Regions from separate parts of the Arthrobacter sp. E70 genome, predicted to be linked through region 3. Evidence: riboswitches for the same ligand, from Rfam matches in the RefSeq annotation. Region 3 holds a riboswitch; each other region holds the start of a gene.
The links. A riboswitch is a leader RNA that binds a small molecule or an ion and turns the genes downstream of it on or off. The one in region 3 is predicted to bind cyclic di-AMP.
Positions count from the first base shown of each region.

Region 1 (4,918 bases), on a different contig from region 3:
CCTGTTCGAGTCGCGGCTTCCGGGATACGTGGGCTGGCAGTGGTATGCGGTGCTGACCCGCAACTCCCGCTCCAAAGCGGTGACGGTCAGCGAGCTGGGGCTGCTGCCATCCGAGGATTCGATCCTGGCCCCGGAATGGGTGCCGTGGGCCGAACGTGTCCGGCCCGAGGATGCGCAGGACGAGGATGCGAAGAACGAGGATGCGCAGGAACCGGAGCAGGAGCAGGAATCGGACGTCCGCGAAGCAGGGGAAACCACAGCGCGGGATGCGGAGGGGTCTGCCTCCGCTGCGGAAGATGCCCCGGCGGCTGACGGTAGCGGCGAGCCGACGGACGACGACGGCCCGCAGCCAGGAGCCTAGCGCGCCTGACCCAGGGCAATAGGAAACGGCGCCGTCCGGGAGAACCCGGGCGGCGCCGTCGTCCGTTAATGCTGGACTACTTGCGCAGTTCGCCCACCACGAAGTCGATGCTGGACAGCAGCGCCGAAACGTCTTCGGGGTCAATGGCAACGAAGGTGGCAATGCGCAGCTGGTTGCGGCCCAGCTTGCGGTAAGGCTCCGTGTCCACGATGCCGTTGGCGCGCAGGACCTTGGCCACCGTGGCGGCGTCCACCGAGTCGTCGAAGTCGATGGTGGCGATGACGTTGGAACGCTCGTCCGGGTTGGAGACGAACGGCGTCGCGAACTCCGAGGCCTCCGCCCAGGTGTAGATCCGGCCCGCGGAATCGGCCGTGCGGGCAGCAGCGAAGTCCAGGCCGCCATTGGAATTCAGCCACTGCACCTGCGCATCCAACGTGACCAGGGTGGACAGCGACGGCGTGTTGTAGGTCTGGTTCAGGCGGGAATTGTCGATGGCGGTCTGCAGGTCCAGGAAGTCCGGGATCCAGCGTCCGCTTTCCTTGATCCGTGCGGCACGTTCAATGGCGGCCGGGGAGAAGAGGCCCAGCCAGAGGCCGCCGTCGGACGCGAAGTTCTTTTGCGGGGCGAAATAGTAGACATCACTTTCGGCGACGTCCACGTCCAGGCCCCCGGCTGCTGACGTGGCGTCCACGAGCACCAGGGCGCCGTCATCCGCACCGGCAACCCGCTTGACCGGCGCGGAAACACCGGTGGACGTCTCATTCTGGGGCCAGGCGTAGACGTCCACGCCGGCTTCGGCCACCGCTTCGGGGCGGGTGCCGGGATCCGACGTGATGATGGAGGACGTATCCAGGAACGGCGCCTTGTTCGTGGCAGAGGCGAACTTCGAGCCGAACTCGCCGAAGGACAGGTGCTGGGCCTTCTTCTCGACCAGTCCAAAACTGGCGACGTCCCAGAAAGCCGTGGACCCGCCGACGCCAAGGACTACTTCATAGCCTTCGGGCGCGCGGAAGAACTGGCTCAGGCCATCACGGACGGAGCCGACCAGGTTCTTGACCGGGGCCTGCCGGTGCGAGGTGCCGAGGATGGTTTTGGACGCTGCGGCCAGGGCATCGATCTGTTCCTGCCGGACCTTTGACGGGCCGGCCCCGAAACGCCCATCCTTGGGCAGGAGGTCGGCGGGAATCGTGATGCTGGTTTCGCTCACAGGTGCTCCAATTCGGCGGTGACATAGCTTCAGTCCGGGATATCGGGCCGGACAGGTGGTGGCAGCCGGCCGCCGGGTGGCAGCGCAGGCCCTCCCCATTCTGCCTGAACAGCTGTAGGGGCGGGAGCCGGGGCCGTCATAGTCCAGCCAATGAGACGTGCCGGTACGGCTATTCGGACAAAGTCAAAATAGGCTAAGCTGTCCTCCGGACCACGCCGCGGGAAGAGGCGATACGGTGGGACAACGCAAGGTACTGCGCTCGAGGAGCTGAGCTGGATGACGGATCTGATCGACACTACGGAGATGTACCTCCGGACCATCCTGGAACTCGAGGAAGAAAACATCGTCGCCCTTCGCGCCCGCATTGCCGAGCGGCTGCGCCACTCCGGGCCCACCGTCTCCCAGACCATTGGCCGGATGGAACGCGACGGGCTCGTGGTGGTATCCGGCGACCGGCACCTGGAACTTACGGAGACGGGCCGGAAGCGCGCCACCGAGGTCATGCGCAAGCACCGGCTGGCGGAGCGCCTGCTGGCCGACGTCATCGGCCTGGACTGGGCCTACGTCCACGACGAAGCGTGCCGCTGGGAGCACGTGATGAGCGAACGGGTGGAGCGCCGCATCTATGAAATGCTGGACCACCCCACGGAATCGCCCTATGGGAATCCCATCCCCGGGCTAGCTGAACTGGGCGGGCCGCCAGCTCCCGGTTTTGCCGACGGCGCGATCAGCCTGCTCGAAGCCATGAAGAACTACGGCCCCTCCTCCGGCGTCACCGTCAGCCGGCTGGCAGAACCCATCCAGGTGGAACCGGAACTCCTGGCGCAGCTCGACGAAGGCGGAATCCGGCCCGGCGCCGTCGTGGCCCTGGAACGAGTGGGCGATTACATCTCCGTGCGCGTGCCGGGGATCGAGGGTGCGCTGGAGCTGCCGCCGGAGGTGGCAGCACACGTCTTTGTTGCCCTCCAGTAGGACTGCTTCGGGAAGGCTTGGCGTACCCCATCGGGCTGCGCCCATGCAAAGATAACGGAATTGTTACTTAGGGACTTAAGGCCCTATAGTTGAACCAAGCGTTGATACTTAAGCGTTACCTGATCCGGAGCCGAGCTCTGCCAGCGGATCAGGAGCACGAGTCGTAACTGGCAGAGGCGGGGGAACCACAACCGGCAGCGGGGGACTGCCTTGGGGTGAAGTCCGTCAGCAGCAAGCCTCTCCAGTGAAGGATCCTCCGGGGATACCTCTGTGCGGAAGCTTGCTTACGGCGGACCGGGTCTTTGAACTCTCTGACCCGAATCCGACAGCTAACTCCGCAGGCTTACCCAGAGAGGAACCCCACTTGACCATGCAGACCTCCCGGGGCCGCCGCCGCGCGTCCGGCCCCGCTTCGACACCCCGGGTCGTCGAGGTTGTCGCCGCGGAGCGCCCCCGCGATCCGCACCGCGACGCGCGCCGCCGCCGTGGTCCCTTTCGGCAGGTTACGGAGTTTGCCGCCGCCAGCGGAATTGGCCAGAAGGCCGGCATCGCCCTTGCCGCCAGCGGTATCGCCCTGACGGTTGCCATGCCTGCCACCGGTCCCGTCCTCGCCACTGACGCCGCGGGGGCCGCCCCCGTTGCAGCTTCCGCGGTCAGCCCGCAGCCCCAGATTTCCGCCGATATAGGCGCCCAGGTCGACTTCAGCCGCTCCGCCGTTGTCACGCAGGCAGATCCTGACGGCAAGCTCAAGCAGCTGCTCAGCGCGCAGTCCGCCGGCTCCGTCAGCCGTGCCGCCTCGGCGGGCACACTTGCCGCACCCCTGGCCTCCCTGGCCACCGCCTCGCCGTTCGGCTACCGGGTGAGCCCTATCACGGGCGGCTCCGGAGATTTCCACCGCGGACAGGACTTCGTGGCCCAGTGCGGGACCTCCGTCCTGGCCGCTGCCACGGGGACCGTGACCTTTGCCGGCTGGCACGAGTTCGGAGGCGGAAACCGGGTGGTCATCGACCATGGCAACGGCCTTGAGACCACCTACAACCACCTCTCGTCCTTCAACGTCAAGGTGGGACAGACCGTCTCCCGCGGTGAGGTTGTCGCCTTGAGCGGAACCACTGGCGCCTCCACTGGTTGCCACTTGCACTTTGAGGTGCAGGTCAACGGCGAAGTGGTCGACCCGATGGGCTGGCTCTAGGAAAATGACCGTCCACTCTCAGTTGCCGGTCACGGTCCGTGATCTGAATGTGACATTCGGTCAAAACTGCTGTACCGTCTAACTCGCGTCAACTTTTCCGAAGTTGACGCTCTTGAGTGGATTGCCTAACTCTGCCACCGCTCAAGGTCCGTTCGCATTTCATCGTCTGGCAGGGGCGGGGGAACCAATTTTGGCCTTCACTTCGAAGGCCTTGGGGTTAAGTCACGAGCTTCGCAGGAAGCAGTGTGGCCGGGTGACTCCCATCCGAATCCGACAGCTCACCTCGCAGGCATTGGGAGAGGCTACCTTCGTGTCTTCACGCCACACTTCTGCGCGCCACCGTGCGCAAACGGTTCGCAATAACCCCCTGGACTCCGTGTCCAAGGCTGTTAGTGCCAACGCCGGGACCGTAGGCCGCCAGGCTGCCGTTGTGGCAGCTGCTTCCGGCCTCATCCTGAGCATGGGACTGCCGGCCACCGCAGCGGACACCACCGCTGGTGTCTCCGCCTCCACCGAATCCGGCTCTTCACAGACCGCTCTCGCTGTCACCGCTGCGCCCACCGCCACGGTTTCCTTCGAGCGTCCCGTGGTCAAGACCACCGCCGCTCCCAAGGTGGAAACCATCCGGACCCAGTCCACCGCGGCAGACCGCACCGCCGGACAGGATGCCCCCGGAGCCGCGAAGGCAGCGGAGACCGTTTCTTCGGCAGCAACCTCCGGAATTGCAGCGATCGCCTACACCGGCATCGGCCACTCGTACGTCTGGGGCGGCACCAGCCCCGTGACGGGCTGGGACTGCTCCGGCTTCACCCAGTGGGTCTACGCGCAGGCCGGCATCAGCATCCCCCGCACGAACGCGTGGACCGCGATGAAGCCGACTTCCACCCCGCAGCCTGGTGACCTTGTCATGCAGAACGGTGGCGCGCACGTCGGCATCTACGTCGGCAACGGCATGATGATCAGCGCGCTGAACCCCTCGCAGGGAACTTTGCTGCACGCCGTGACGGCTACCGGCTCCTCTTCCTTCTTCACCCTGAACTAGTTCTTCGACCCCCGGGTCCAAGGGCTTTTTCTTTGCCCCCAAGCTTTTCGCTCAACACCACATCCCCGTTCGGGATGCGCCGGCGTACCCCCAAGATGCCGGCGCGTCCACACCCCTCGGACAAGCCACAGCGGTCCTGAGGAA
Region 1 is NZ_JBYQFR010000015.1:22,294-27,211, forward strand. It holds gene AC3IMC_RS17155 (DUF3027 domain-containing protein) at 1-361, shown strand, start outside; gene serC (phosphoserine transaminase) at 438-1,568, opposite strand; gene AC3IMC_RS17165 (iron-dependent transcriptional repressor DtxR) at 1,845-2,540, shown strand; cyclic di-AMP (ydaO/yuaA leader) riboswitch at 2,690-2,900, shown strand; gene AC3IMC_RS17170 (M23 family metallopeptidase) at 2,911-3,732, shown strand; cyclic di-AMP (ydaO/yuaA leader) riboswitch at 3,861-4,038, shown strand; gene AC3IMC_RS17175 (C40 family peptidase) at 4,109-4,774, shown strand.
Region 1: another riboswitch for cyclic di-AMP. It lies ahead of AC3IMC_RS17170 (M23 family metallopeptidase); the one in region 3 lies ahead of AC3IMC_RS13385 (aggregation-promoting factor C-terminal-like domain-containing protein).

Region 2 (4,918 bases), on a different contig from region 3:
CACGCGCTCCTTGGCGGTCGTGGCCACCGGGCGGCAGGTGCGGCGCGACGGGATGCTGCCGGGGGCCGTCCTGGCCAGGGTGGCGGGCAGCCACCTGCGTGTTGGCAGCTTCCAGTACGCGCGCGCAACGGAGAATATCGGCCTGCTCCGGAGGTTGGCGGACCACGCCATTGCCCGCCATTACCCTGACGCTGCGAAGGTCGAAAACCCCTACCTGGAACTGTTCCGGTCCGTGGTCTCGGCCCAGGCTTCCCTGGTGGCCCGGTGGATGCTGGTCGGATTCGTGCACGGAGTGATGAATACGGACAACATGACCATCTCCGGAGAGACGATCGACTACGGCCCGTGCGCCTTCATGGACGCATTCAACCCGGGCGCCGTCTACAGCTCAATCGACGTCAGCGGACGCTACGCCTACGCCAACCAGCCCGTCCTTGCCGAATGGAATCTCGCCAGGCTCGCCGAGGCGATGCTGCCGCTGATCGACGAGGACCAGGAGAAGGCGGTAACGCCGGCGGTGGAGGCCCTGGGCGCATTCCGCGGGCAATACAGCGCCGCGTGGTCCGGCGGCATGAGGGCCAAGCTGGGCATCCCCGAGGCCGCGGCCGCCGATGAGGCTGCCTCGGCCGTGGTGGACGGGGCAATCGCCATCCTCAAGGACGGCCCCGTCGACTACACCCTGTTCTTCCGGAACCTCGGCAAGGCTGCCCGCGGCGACCTCCGGCCCGTCCGCGGCATGGTCCTTGACCTGCCGGCCTTCGATTCCTGGGTTGAGCGGTGGCAGGCCCTGGGCCCCGACCAGGAGCTGATGGACAGCGTGAACCCGGCCTATATTCCGCGCAACCACCTGGTGGAAGAAGCACTCGCGGCCGCCACCGGGGGAGACCTGGACCCCCTGCGCCGGCTGCTGGAAGCGGTCACTGAACCCTTCACCGAGCGGCCTGGGCTGGAACGCTACGCCGAGGGAGCGCCCGAAGACTTCGGGAGTTACATGACCTTCTGCGGGACCTGAACGCAGAAGGGCGGCGGCCGGAAATCCCGGCCGCCGCCCTTCTTCGACGCGCGGTGGTTAGGCCACGCGGACGGCGGAGTAGCCGCCGAGCCAGCTGATGGAGTGTACCTCGGTGGTGTAGCCGTTGACGCCGCCGCTGACCACCTGGCCGTTGCCGGCGTACACGCCCACGTGGCCGGAGGTGATGATCAGGTCACCGGGGGCCGGGCTGCCCACCACGCTGCCGTACTGGAAGAACTGGGTGGGGGCGAGGTCGCCCACCGACTTGCCCACGGAGCGCAGGGCCTTTTCCACCATGGCCGTGCAGTCCTGCTGGACACCCAGCTGGCCGTAGGCCGATGCGAGGATCGCGGCTCCCGTGCCGGTACCGGTGGAGGCCGGGGTGGCCGAAGCGTAGGACATGTTCATTCCGGTGTTCACCGGAGTGGACGCAGCTGCCGCCGTAACGGGTGCCGGGGCGGGAGCGGGTGCCGGGGCGGGTGCTGCCGCAACGTATCCTGCCTCGGGGATCTGGATCTGGTCACCCGGGTAGATGATTGAGGACAGTCCCAGTCCGTTGGCGGACAGGACGTCGTTCAGGCCGACACCGTAGGCTGACGCGATGGCGCCAAGGGTATCGCCGGAAACCACCGTGTGGACGGTGCCGGCAGCGGCGGCCGGCGCTGCCACCTGCGCGGCGGGCTCGGCGGTGGCCTCGACGTTAGTCGTGGTGCCCGGGGCGGTTACACCTGCGTGGGCCGGCGCACCGACCCCGAACGCAATGCCGGATGCTGCTGCCACTGCGAGCGCCGGGCGGCCCAGCGAGCGGGCCTGGGACTTCGCTGTCACGGCGAGGCCCTCGAGCACAATTGAGCGGGCCGGAGTCGCGCGGTGACGGGCTGCATTGGAAATTTTTGACACGGTTGATCGCCTCTCCCATGCCTGCGGGGTGAGCTGTCGGGTTCGGGCTGGAGATGCCCGGCCGAAAGCACCCCGCAACGGACGGAGGCGCTATTCGACTTAACCCCAAGGCCTCAAGAGGCCATGGAAATGTGGTTCCCCCGTCCCTGCCAGCTGGAAACGATCGAATCCCGGGTCAGCGGCAGGGCTCGGCAAGCTGATGGGAATGTCCCGTCTGGGAGGGACACCATTCGACCATAACCCGCTCTCGGGTCAATTGTCACATTTGGATAACATGCGAGGTTTTCCTCTCGCATTAAGCAATCGTTTTGATGCGCGACTTCGCCTGTTACTGCAACGTGTTCATGCATGCCTTGGTAACGCTTCCGCCACGGTCTCCTGCCAAGCCATGCAAGCACCCGGCAGGCTTCGGAACTATGCCCCTGATCGTGACCAAGATCAAGGTCCTGAGGGGGCGCTAGGCTTTCCCTATGCCAGACGTTGAACGGTTCCGGGTGCTGCTCGAGCAGGAGCGGGAGCGGAGGTCGGCTTTGCTGCCGGCGCTCCGGGCGGATATCGCGGCGGCGAATTCAGCGCGCCAGGACTCCAACGTCGACGACGAGCACGACCCCGAAGGTGCAACGATCGCCTTTGAACTCTCCCAGGCCGCAGCGCTCCTGAAGCAGAGTTCGGCGGGGCTTGACCAGGTGGAGGCCGCCCTGGCCCGGATCGGCGACGGTACTTACGGTATCTGCGCGGTGTGCGGGGAGCCCATCGCCGAGGGCCGGCTGGAAGCCCGGCCGTGGACCCCCTATTGCATCCGGCATGCGGCAACGGGGCGTGGGCAATGAGCGGCGCCACGGACACGGTGGCCGCGGCCGCGGAATTCATCGACAGGACCCTCCAGAATGAGGGTGCCTGGTACCGGGCGGACGACGTCGGCAGCCGGCTGGGCGGGGCCCTCGCCTCCTACGGCTCATCCGTCGGGGCGGTCCGCGGCACCGTGCGCGACGCCCTGCGAAAATTCAAGGCCCTTGACCACGACGGCACGGTCATGCTTGCTTCGGCGCTCTGGGGCCAGCCTAAACCCGGAGCCCGGCCAGTGTTTGAGCGGCGCCTGGCCGCCGTCGTGCTGCTGCAATCCAAAGTCCGCGGGCTCCGGCATTCGGACCTGACCCGCCTTGAAGGGTTCCTCCGCTCCGCGCTGGCCCAGGAGCTGGTGGAGCCGATGATCGCGGACGTCCTGGTGCCGCTGCTGGCGGGACTGGGGGAACGCGAACGGCAGCGCGCCGACGTTGTCCTGGCAAGATGGCGGGAAGATCCGCAGCTGCAAGCGGCCGCGGATGCCCTTGAGAAGGACCTGACCCTGAGAAACGCACCTGGGAGATCCAATGAATGAACCGTTTGACCTCGCCCGTTTCGTCACCGCCCAAAACCGCGGTGGAACCTATGAGCAGGCGCTGGGGGAGCTGCAGGTGGGCAACAAGACCGGCCACTGGATGTGGTTCGTCTTCCCGCAGATCGCCGGCCTGGGGCGCAGCGCCATGTCCCGCACCTACGCCATCGCATCCCTGGCTGAAGCACGCGCCTATCTGGACCACGACGTCCTCGGCCCCCGGCTGCTCGAATGCGCGCAGGCCCTGACCAACCACCCCGACCGGTCCGCCGAGGATATCCTGGGCGGCATCGACGCGCAGAAGCTGCGGTCCTCCATGACACTGTTTCTCCGGGCGGCGCCCGGAGAAACAGTGTTCAAGACCGTCCTGGCCCAGTTCTTCGACGGCCAGCCGGACGAGGCCACCGACGCGCTGCTTGCCGAACAGGAAGCCGCCGGATAAGCGGCAACGGCTACGGCGTGGGGCTGCCGCCGTTGACGTTGAGCGTTTCGCCCACCACGTAGCTGGACTCCGGCGACGCGAGGAAGACATACGCGGGTGCCAGTTCGGCGGGCTGCCCGGCCCGGCCCAGGGGAGTGGACTGGCCGAACTCGGGCAGTTCCTCCTTCGGCTGGCCGCTGCTCACCTGCAACGGGGTCCAGATGGGGCCCGGAGCCACCGCGTTCACCCGGATCCCCTTCGGTGCCAGCTGCTGCGCCAGCCCCTTCGTGAAGTTGTTGATGCTGGCCTTGGTGGTGGCGTAGTCCACCAGCGTGGGCGAGGGGTTGTACGCCTGGATCGAGGTGGTGTTGATAATGGTGGAGCCCGGCGGCATGTGCGGCACCGCAGCCTTGGTCAGCCAGAACATGGCGTAGACGTTGGTCTTCAGCGTGTGGTCGAACTGTTCATCCGTGATGTCCTGCAGGTCCTTCTGGGCCACCTGCTTGCCGGCGTTGTTGACCAGGATGTCCACCCCGCCCAGGACGGCAACGGCGGTGTCCACCAGGTCCGTGCAGGCCGCAGCGTCCTTGAGGTCGCCGGGGACCTTGATTGCCTTGCGACCTGCCGCCTCAATGATTCCGGCGATCCGTGACGCGTCTTCCTCTTCCTGCGGCAGGTAGGAGAGCACGACGTCGGCGCCTTCCCTTGCGAAGGCAATGGCGGTTGCCCCGCCGATGCCGGAGTCCGCGCCGGTCACGATGGCACGGCGGCCTTCCAGCCGCCCGGTGCCGCGGTAGGTCTCTTCGCCCAGGTCGGCCTTGGGCTCCAGTTCCGCGTCCAGGCCCGGCTCGGGCTGGTGCTGCTCTGGCGGGGAGATCTTTTCGTAGGCAGTCACGGGGTTGCGGAAGGTGTACTGGTCGGTCATGCGGTCCTCCTCTTCGGCGCAAAAACTAAGCATGCTTACGTTTTCCAGCCTAGGCAAACATTCCGCCGCTGCCAAGCCGTTCAGCCGCGCCGCACCTCCACCAGCCTGACCTCGGCGAGCCGCCCGCCGTCCACGGCCGCTTCCATGTAGGTACAGGCCGGTTGCCGGCGCCGGTCCGTGGGGGAGCCGGGATTCAGCAGCCGGAGCCCCCCGGACGAGGTGGTGTCCCACGGGATGTGGCTGTGCCCGAACACCAGGACGTCCGCGTCCGGGAACAGCGCCTCG
Region 2 is NZ_JBYQFR010000002.1:202,629-207,546, reverse strand. It holds gene AC3IMC_RS02960 (protein adenylyltransferase SelO) at 1-1,012, shown strand, start outside; gene AC3IMC_RS02955 (LysM peptidoglycan-binding domain-containing protein) at 1,070-1,912, opposite strand; cyclic di-AMP (ydaO/yuaA leader) riboswitch at 1,916-2,106, opposite strand; gene AC3IMC_RS02950 (TraR/DksA family transcriptional regulator) at 2,383-2,742, shown strand; gene AC3IMC_RS02945 (DNA alkylation repair protein) at 2,739-3,290, shown strand; gene AC3IMC_RS02940 (DUF1810 domain-containing protein) at 3,283-3,729, shown strand; gene AC3IMC_RS02935 (glucose 1-dehydrogenase) at 3,740-4,633, opposite strand; gene AC3IMC_RS02930 (metallophosphoesterase family protein) at 4,714-4,918, opposite strand, start outside.
Region 2: another riboswitch for cyclic di-AMP. It lies ahead of AC3IMC_RS02955 (LysM peptidoglycan-binding domain-containing protein); the one in region 3 lies ahead of AC3IMC_RS13385 (aggregation-promoting factor C-terminal-like domain-containing protein).

Region 3 (4,918 bases):
GCAACGCGATCACCGTGGACAAGCCGCCCGCCGCACTGTGGATCCCGGCCCTCGCGGGCCGCATCTCCGGATTCTCCCCACTGAGCATGCTGGTTCCGCAGGCACTCATGGGGGTTGCCGCCGTCGGTTTCCTCTACCTGGCCGTCAAGCGCGCCTCGGGACCGGCAGCGGGCCTGCTGGCCGGCGGCGCCCTCGCGCTGACGCCCGTGGCAACGCTGATGTTCAAGTTCAACAACCCGGATGCCCTGCTCACCCTGTGCCTGGTGCTGGCGGCGTACTTCACCATCCGCGCCGTCGAGCGGGCGGGCTGGAAATGGCTCGCCGCGGCCGGTGCCGTGATCGGCCTGGCGTTCCTGACCAAGATGCTGCAGGGCTTCCTGGTTGTTCCGGCGCTGGGCCTCGCCTACCTCTGGGCGGCCCCCACCACACTCGGACGCCGGATGGTGCACCTGCTGGGCGCACTCGGCGGAATTGTCGTGGTGGCTGGCAGCTATGTGGCGCTTTTCCAGCTGACGCCGGCCTCGGCGCGGCCCTACATGGCCGGGTCCACCACCAACAGCTTCCTGGAACTCACGTTCGGCTACAACGGCCTGGCCCGCATCACCGGGTCGGGTGAAGGCATGCCCGGCGGCGGCGCGGGCTTAGGCGGAGGTGCGGGCTTAGGCGGAGGTGCGGGCGCGCCGGGAGGGACGGAGGGCTTCGGCGGCGGCAACACCGGATTCGGCGGCGCCGCCGGCCTTCTGCGGATGTTCGGGACCAGCTTCGGCGGCGAGGTGTCCTGGCTGCTGCCCGCCGCCCTGATCCTGCTGGCCGCGGGGCTATGGTTCACCCGACGCGAGGCCCGTACCTCCCTGAGCCGGGCATCCCTGATCCTGTGGGGCGGCTGGCTCCTGGTGACGGCGGGCGTCTTCAGCTTCATGAGCGGCATCGTCCACCCGTACTACTCCGTGGCCCTGGCCCCGGCGATCGCGGCCCTGGCGGGCATTGGAGCCATTGAACTATGGCGCGGGCGGGCGTACTGGCCCGCCCGGATCGTGCTGGCCGTCGCCGTGCTCTCCACGGCAATGTGGTCAGCGGTGCTGCTGGTCCGGGATGCGTCCTGGCTCCCGTGGCTGGGCATCACCGCCATTGTCCTCGGCGTCCTGGCGACGGCCGCGATCCTGCTCCGCGTTGACGGCATGGGGACTGCCGGCCGGTTCCGCCATGCCGGACCCGCCGCCGTCGTCGTGGTGTCCCTGCTGGCAGGAGGCCTCGGAACGGGCGCATGGACGCTGGCAACCGCTGCCACGGCGCACTCCGGTTCCATCCCGACGTCGGGCCCTGCCGGTGCTGCCGGCCTGGCCCGTTTCGGTGACCCCGCCGGCGGTGGTACCGCCCGCGGTGGTATGGCCGGCGGTGGTATGGCTGGCGGGCCCGGCGAAGGAACGCCGGACACCGCGCTGACCGCCCTCCTGTCCGCCACCACCACGAAGTGGTCCGCTATCGTCTCCGGCGCATCCCAGGCAGCAAACCTGGAACTGGCCTCCAACACGAGCGTGATCGCCTTGGGCGGCTGGAACGGCGGGGACCCCTACCCCACGCTCGCGCAGTTCCAGGACATGGTGGCCAAGGGTGAGATCAGCTACTTCATCGAAGGCGGGGCCCGTGGCATGGGCGGCGGCTTAGGCGGCCGGGGCGGCACCTCAGAGGTGGCCGCGTGGGTCCAAGCCAACTTCCAGTCCCGGACCGTGGGCAACTCCACGGTCTATGCGCTGACAAAGTAGCAGGCCCAGAGGCACCACGGATAAGGACGGCTGATAACGGCTGGCAACGCGACGCGCCATTCATCGTGACTTCCGTTACCTAAATGTGACTTAAGCGCAGGCTTCCTGTACCGTCGATTAAGTGCGGCCCGCGTTCGGACCGCAATCCCGGGTTGACGCCAAGCTCTGCCACTTCCCGGATTCCGCTTGAGCAACGGCAGAGGCGGGGGACCCACCGTCCCGGGCATTGACTGCCCTTGGGGTTAAGCAGCATGTGATCATTCCGTGCTGCCGGATGCCCTCATCCGAACCCGACAGCTAACTCCGCAGGTGTGAGAGGCGATCAACCATGTCCAAAAACACGGCAGAACCCTGCCTGCAGTCCAAGGCAAAACACCGGGCCAAGGCCCAGGCGGCCAAGAAGAGCACACTCGGCCGGCGGGCCGCCATCCTTGCGGCATCCTGCGCCGTGCTGGTTGGCGTAGGCGCCGCGGGCCAGGCGACCAGCAGCATCGTCCCGGTGTCGGCCACCGAGGCCCACTCTTCCACAGCCGCTTCCGACGCCCAAATGAGCATCGAGAAGAGCGAGATCCGGTCAAATCCGGCAGCAACCCCCGCTCCTGCGCCGATCAGCGTGGCACCCCAGGCGGCCGAACCGGCACCTGCCCCGGCCCCGTCCACTCCCCCCGTTGAGGCGGCACCCGCTCCGGCCCCCGCACCCGAGCCTGCTCCCGCCGTCGCGGTCAACGATCCTGCCGGCGCCCAGGCCTACGCGGCCAGCCAGCTGGCATCCTTTGGCTGGAGTGCTGACCAGATGCAGTGCCTGAAGACCCTGTGGACCAAGGAATCGGACTGGACCACCACCGCCACCAATGCCAGCAGCGGGGCCTACGGCATCGTGCAGTCCCTGCCGGCCGAAAAGATGGCAAGCGCCGGCGCGGACTACCTCACCAACTACCGCACCCAGATCAACTGGGGCCTGGACTACATCAAGAAGAGCTACGACTCTCCCTGTGGCGCCCTGAACTTCCACCTGGCCCACAACTGGTACTAGGAATCCCGCACCTGTGAGCAGGTGCGAAACCCGGCACCGGCAGCAGCCCGCATCCACGGATGCGGGCTGCTCTCCGCGTTAATCAGCCCGCGTTGATTCAGCTGCCGGCTGCCCCGCGTTCCGCCACGGGATGTACTGGACAGACCACTTGTTGCCGTCGGGATCGGAGAAGTACACGAAGTGGCCCCAGGGCAGCACTTCGATATCACTGACATCCACCCCGTTGTTCTGCAGGTGGTCGTGCGCTTCCTGGATGTCGTCAACCACCATCTGAAGGGTGGTTCCTGTGCCGGCAGGGGCGTCCAGAAGCCCCTCGCCCATGCAGATGGAGCAGGCAGAGCCGGGCGGCGTCAGCTGTACAAAGCGGATGTCGTCCGAGGGCCGCTCGTCATAGTCGGCGTTGAAGCCCACCTGGTTGACGTAGAAATCCTTGGCGCGGTCCACGTCGGACACGGGGACGTAGACAAGTTCAAGTTTCCAGTCCATCCGCACAGGCTAGCGGCGGGACCCTGTTTGGAAAAGGGTTGCAGCCTACCCGGCAATGCCGTAGAGGCGGTCCCCGGCGTCGCCGAGGCCGGGAACGATGTACGACTTGTCGTTGAGCTTCTCGTCGATGGATGCCAAGACAATGTGCACGTTGGCGCCCGACAGCTCTTCCTCCAGCCGGGCGAGGCCTTCGGGTGCCGCCAGCAGGCAGATGCAGGTGACATCGGACGCGCCACGCTTGAACAGGAACTTGATGGCCTCGCGCAGGGTTCCGCCGGTGGCCAGCATGGGGTCCAGGACGAAGACCTGCCGACCGGTCAGGTCCTCCGGAAGGCGCTCCGCATAGGTGATGATGTCCAGGGTTTCCTCATCCCGGGCCATTCCCAGGAAGCCCACCTCGGCGGTGGGAACCAGCTTGGTCATGCCCTCGAGCATCCCCAGGCCGGCCCGGAGGATGGGGACCACCAAAGGCGTGGGCTTCGTGAAGGCCGTGCCGACGGTGGTGCTGACGGGAGTCTGGATGGTGACGGGCTCGGTGCGGACCTCGCGGGTAGCCTCGTAGGCCAGCAGGGTGACCAGCTCCTCCGTCAACTGGCGGAAGACCGGTGACGGCGTGTTCTTGTCCCTCAGGACGGTGAGCTTGTGGGCAACCAGCGGGTGGTCAACAACGAGAGTGCGCATCCACCAAAACTATCACCCGCCGGTACTCTGCCCGGGGCCGGAAGTACCGCCGTCGTGCAGTTCCTGGGCCACCACGTCGCGGACCACGGGACGGTCGAACGACGGCGGCGCACCGGCATGCTCCCGGCGCCGGACCAAGTGGAACAGCCTGTGCGCCAGGATCACTATGGCCACCCAGGCGAACCCCAGGATCCAGCCGGCCATGACGTCGGTCAGCCAGTGGTGACCGAGGAACACCCGGCTCAGGCCCATGGCGATGATGAAGAGGGTCCCAGCAGTGATCGCCGTGACGCGGGTCCACATCACGTTGAACTGGAGGCAAATGAGGTAGACGATCAGGCTGATCACCACAGTGGTGTTCAGGGTATGGCCGCTGGGGAACGAGGGTGAATCCTCATACGGCGGCACTGCGTCGGCGTGGTCCGGCCGGGTGCGGCCCACGAGCTTCTTTCCGAATGTGGTGGCCGCGATGGACGCTGCGGCCGCGCCCCCAACGAGGATAAGGGGGCGCCAGTTGCGGCTAAGGAAGGTCAGCCAGGCGGTGAGGATGCTGGCAAGGATCGGCATGCCGACGCCGCCGCCAATATTCGTAAAGCCGGTGACTGTGGCATTGAGGCCGGGGTTCCTCAGGGTTTCCGCGTATGCCAGGGCAGGTTTGTCCAGGTTGGCCAGTCCTGCAGAGTCCACCACGTCGTCGTAGACCTCGGCGCCGAGCAGCGCCAGGGACACGATGATCACGCCGCCCACGAGGATGGGAAGGACCAGCGCCGCGTACGGCTTGAACCACGTACCCAAACGGTCCCGAAGAGTGTCCATGGTGCCTCCCGGCATCGGTAAGTAACCTGAGTATCCCCGAAACTATCATTGAGCCATGCCGTTGCCCGAAAAGAAACACCACGCCTGGATGGGGCTCGCCCTGGCGGAGGCCCGCCGGGCGCTCAGCACCGATGATGTA
Region 3 is NZ_JBYQFR010000009.1:129,466-134,383, reverse strand. It holds gene AC3IMC_RS13390 (glycosyltransferase family 39 protein) at 1-1,763, shown strand, start outside; cyclic di-AMP (ydaO/yuaA leader) riboswitch at 1,927-2,086, shown strand; gene AC3IMC_RS13385 (aggregation-promoting factor C-terminal-like domain-containing protein) at 2,092-2,796, shown strand; gene AC3IMC_RS13380 (glyoxalase superfamily protein) at 2,875-3,282, opposite strand; gene upp (uracil phosphoribosyltransferase) at 3,328-3,963, opposite strand; gene AC3IMC_RS13370 (phosphatase PAP2 family protein) at 3,976-4,779, opposite strand; gene AC3IMC_RS13365 (nucleoside deaminase) at 4,835-4,918, shown strand, end outside.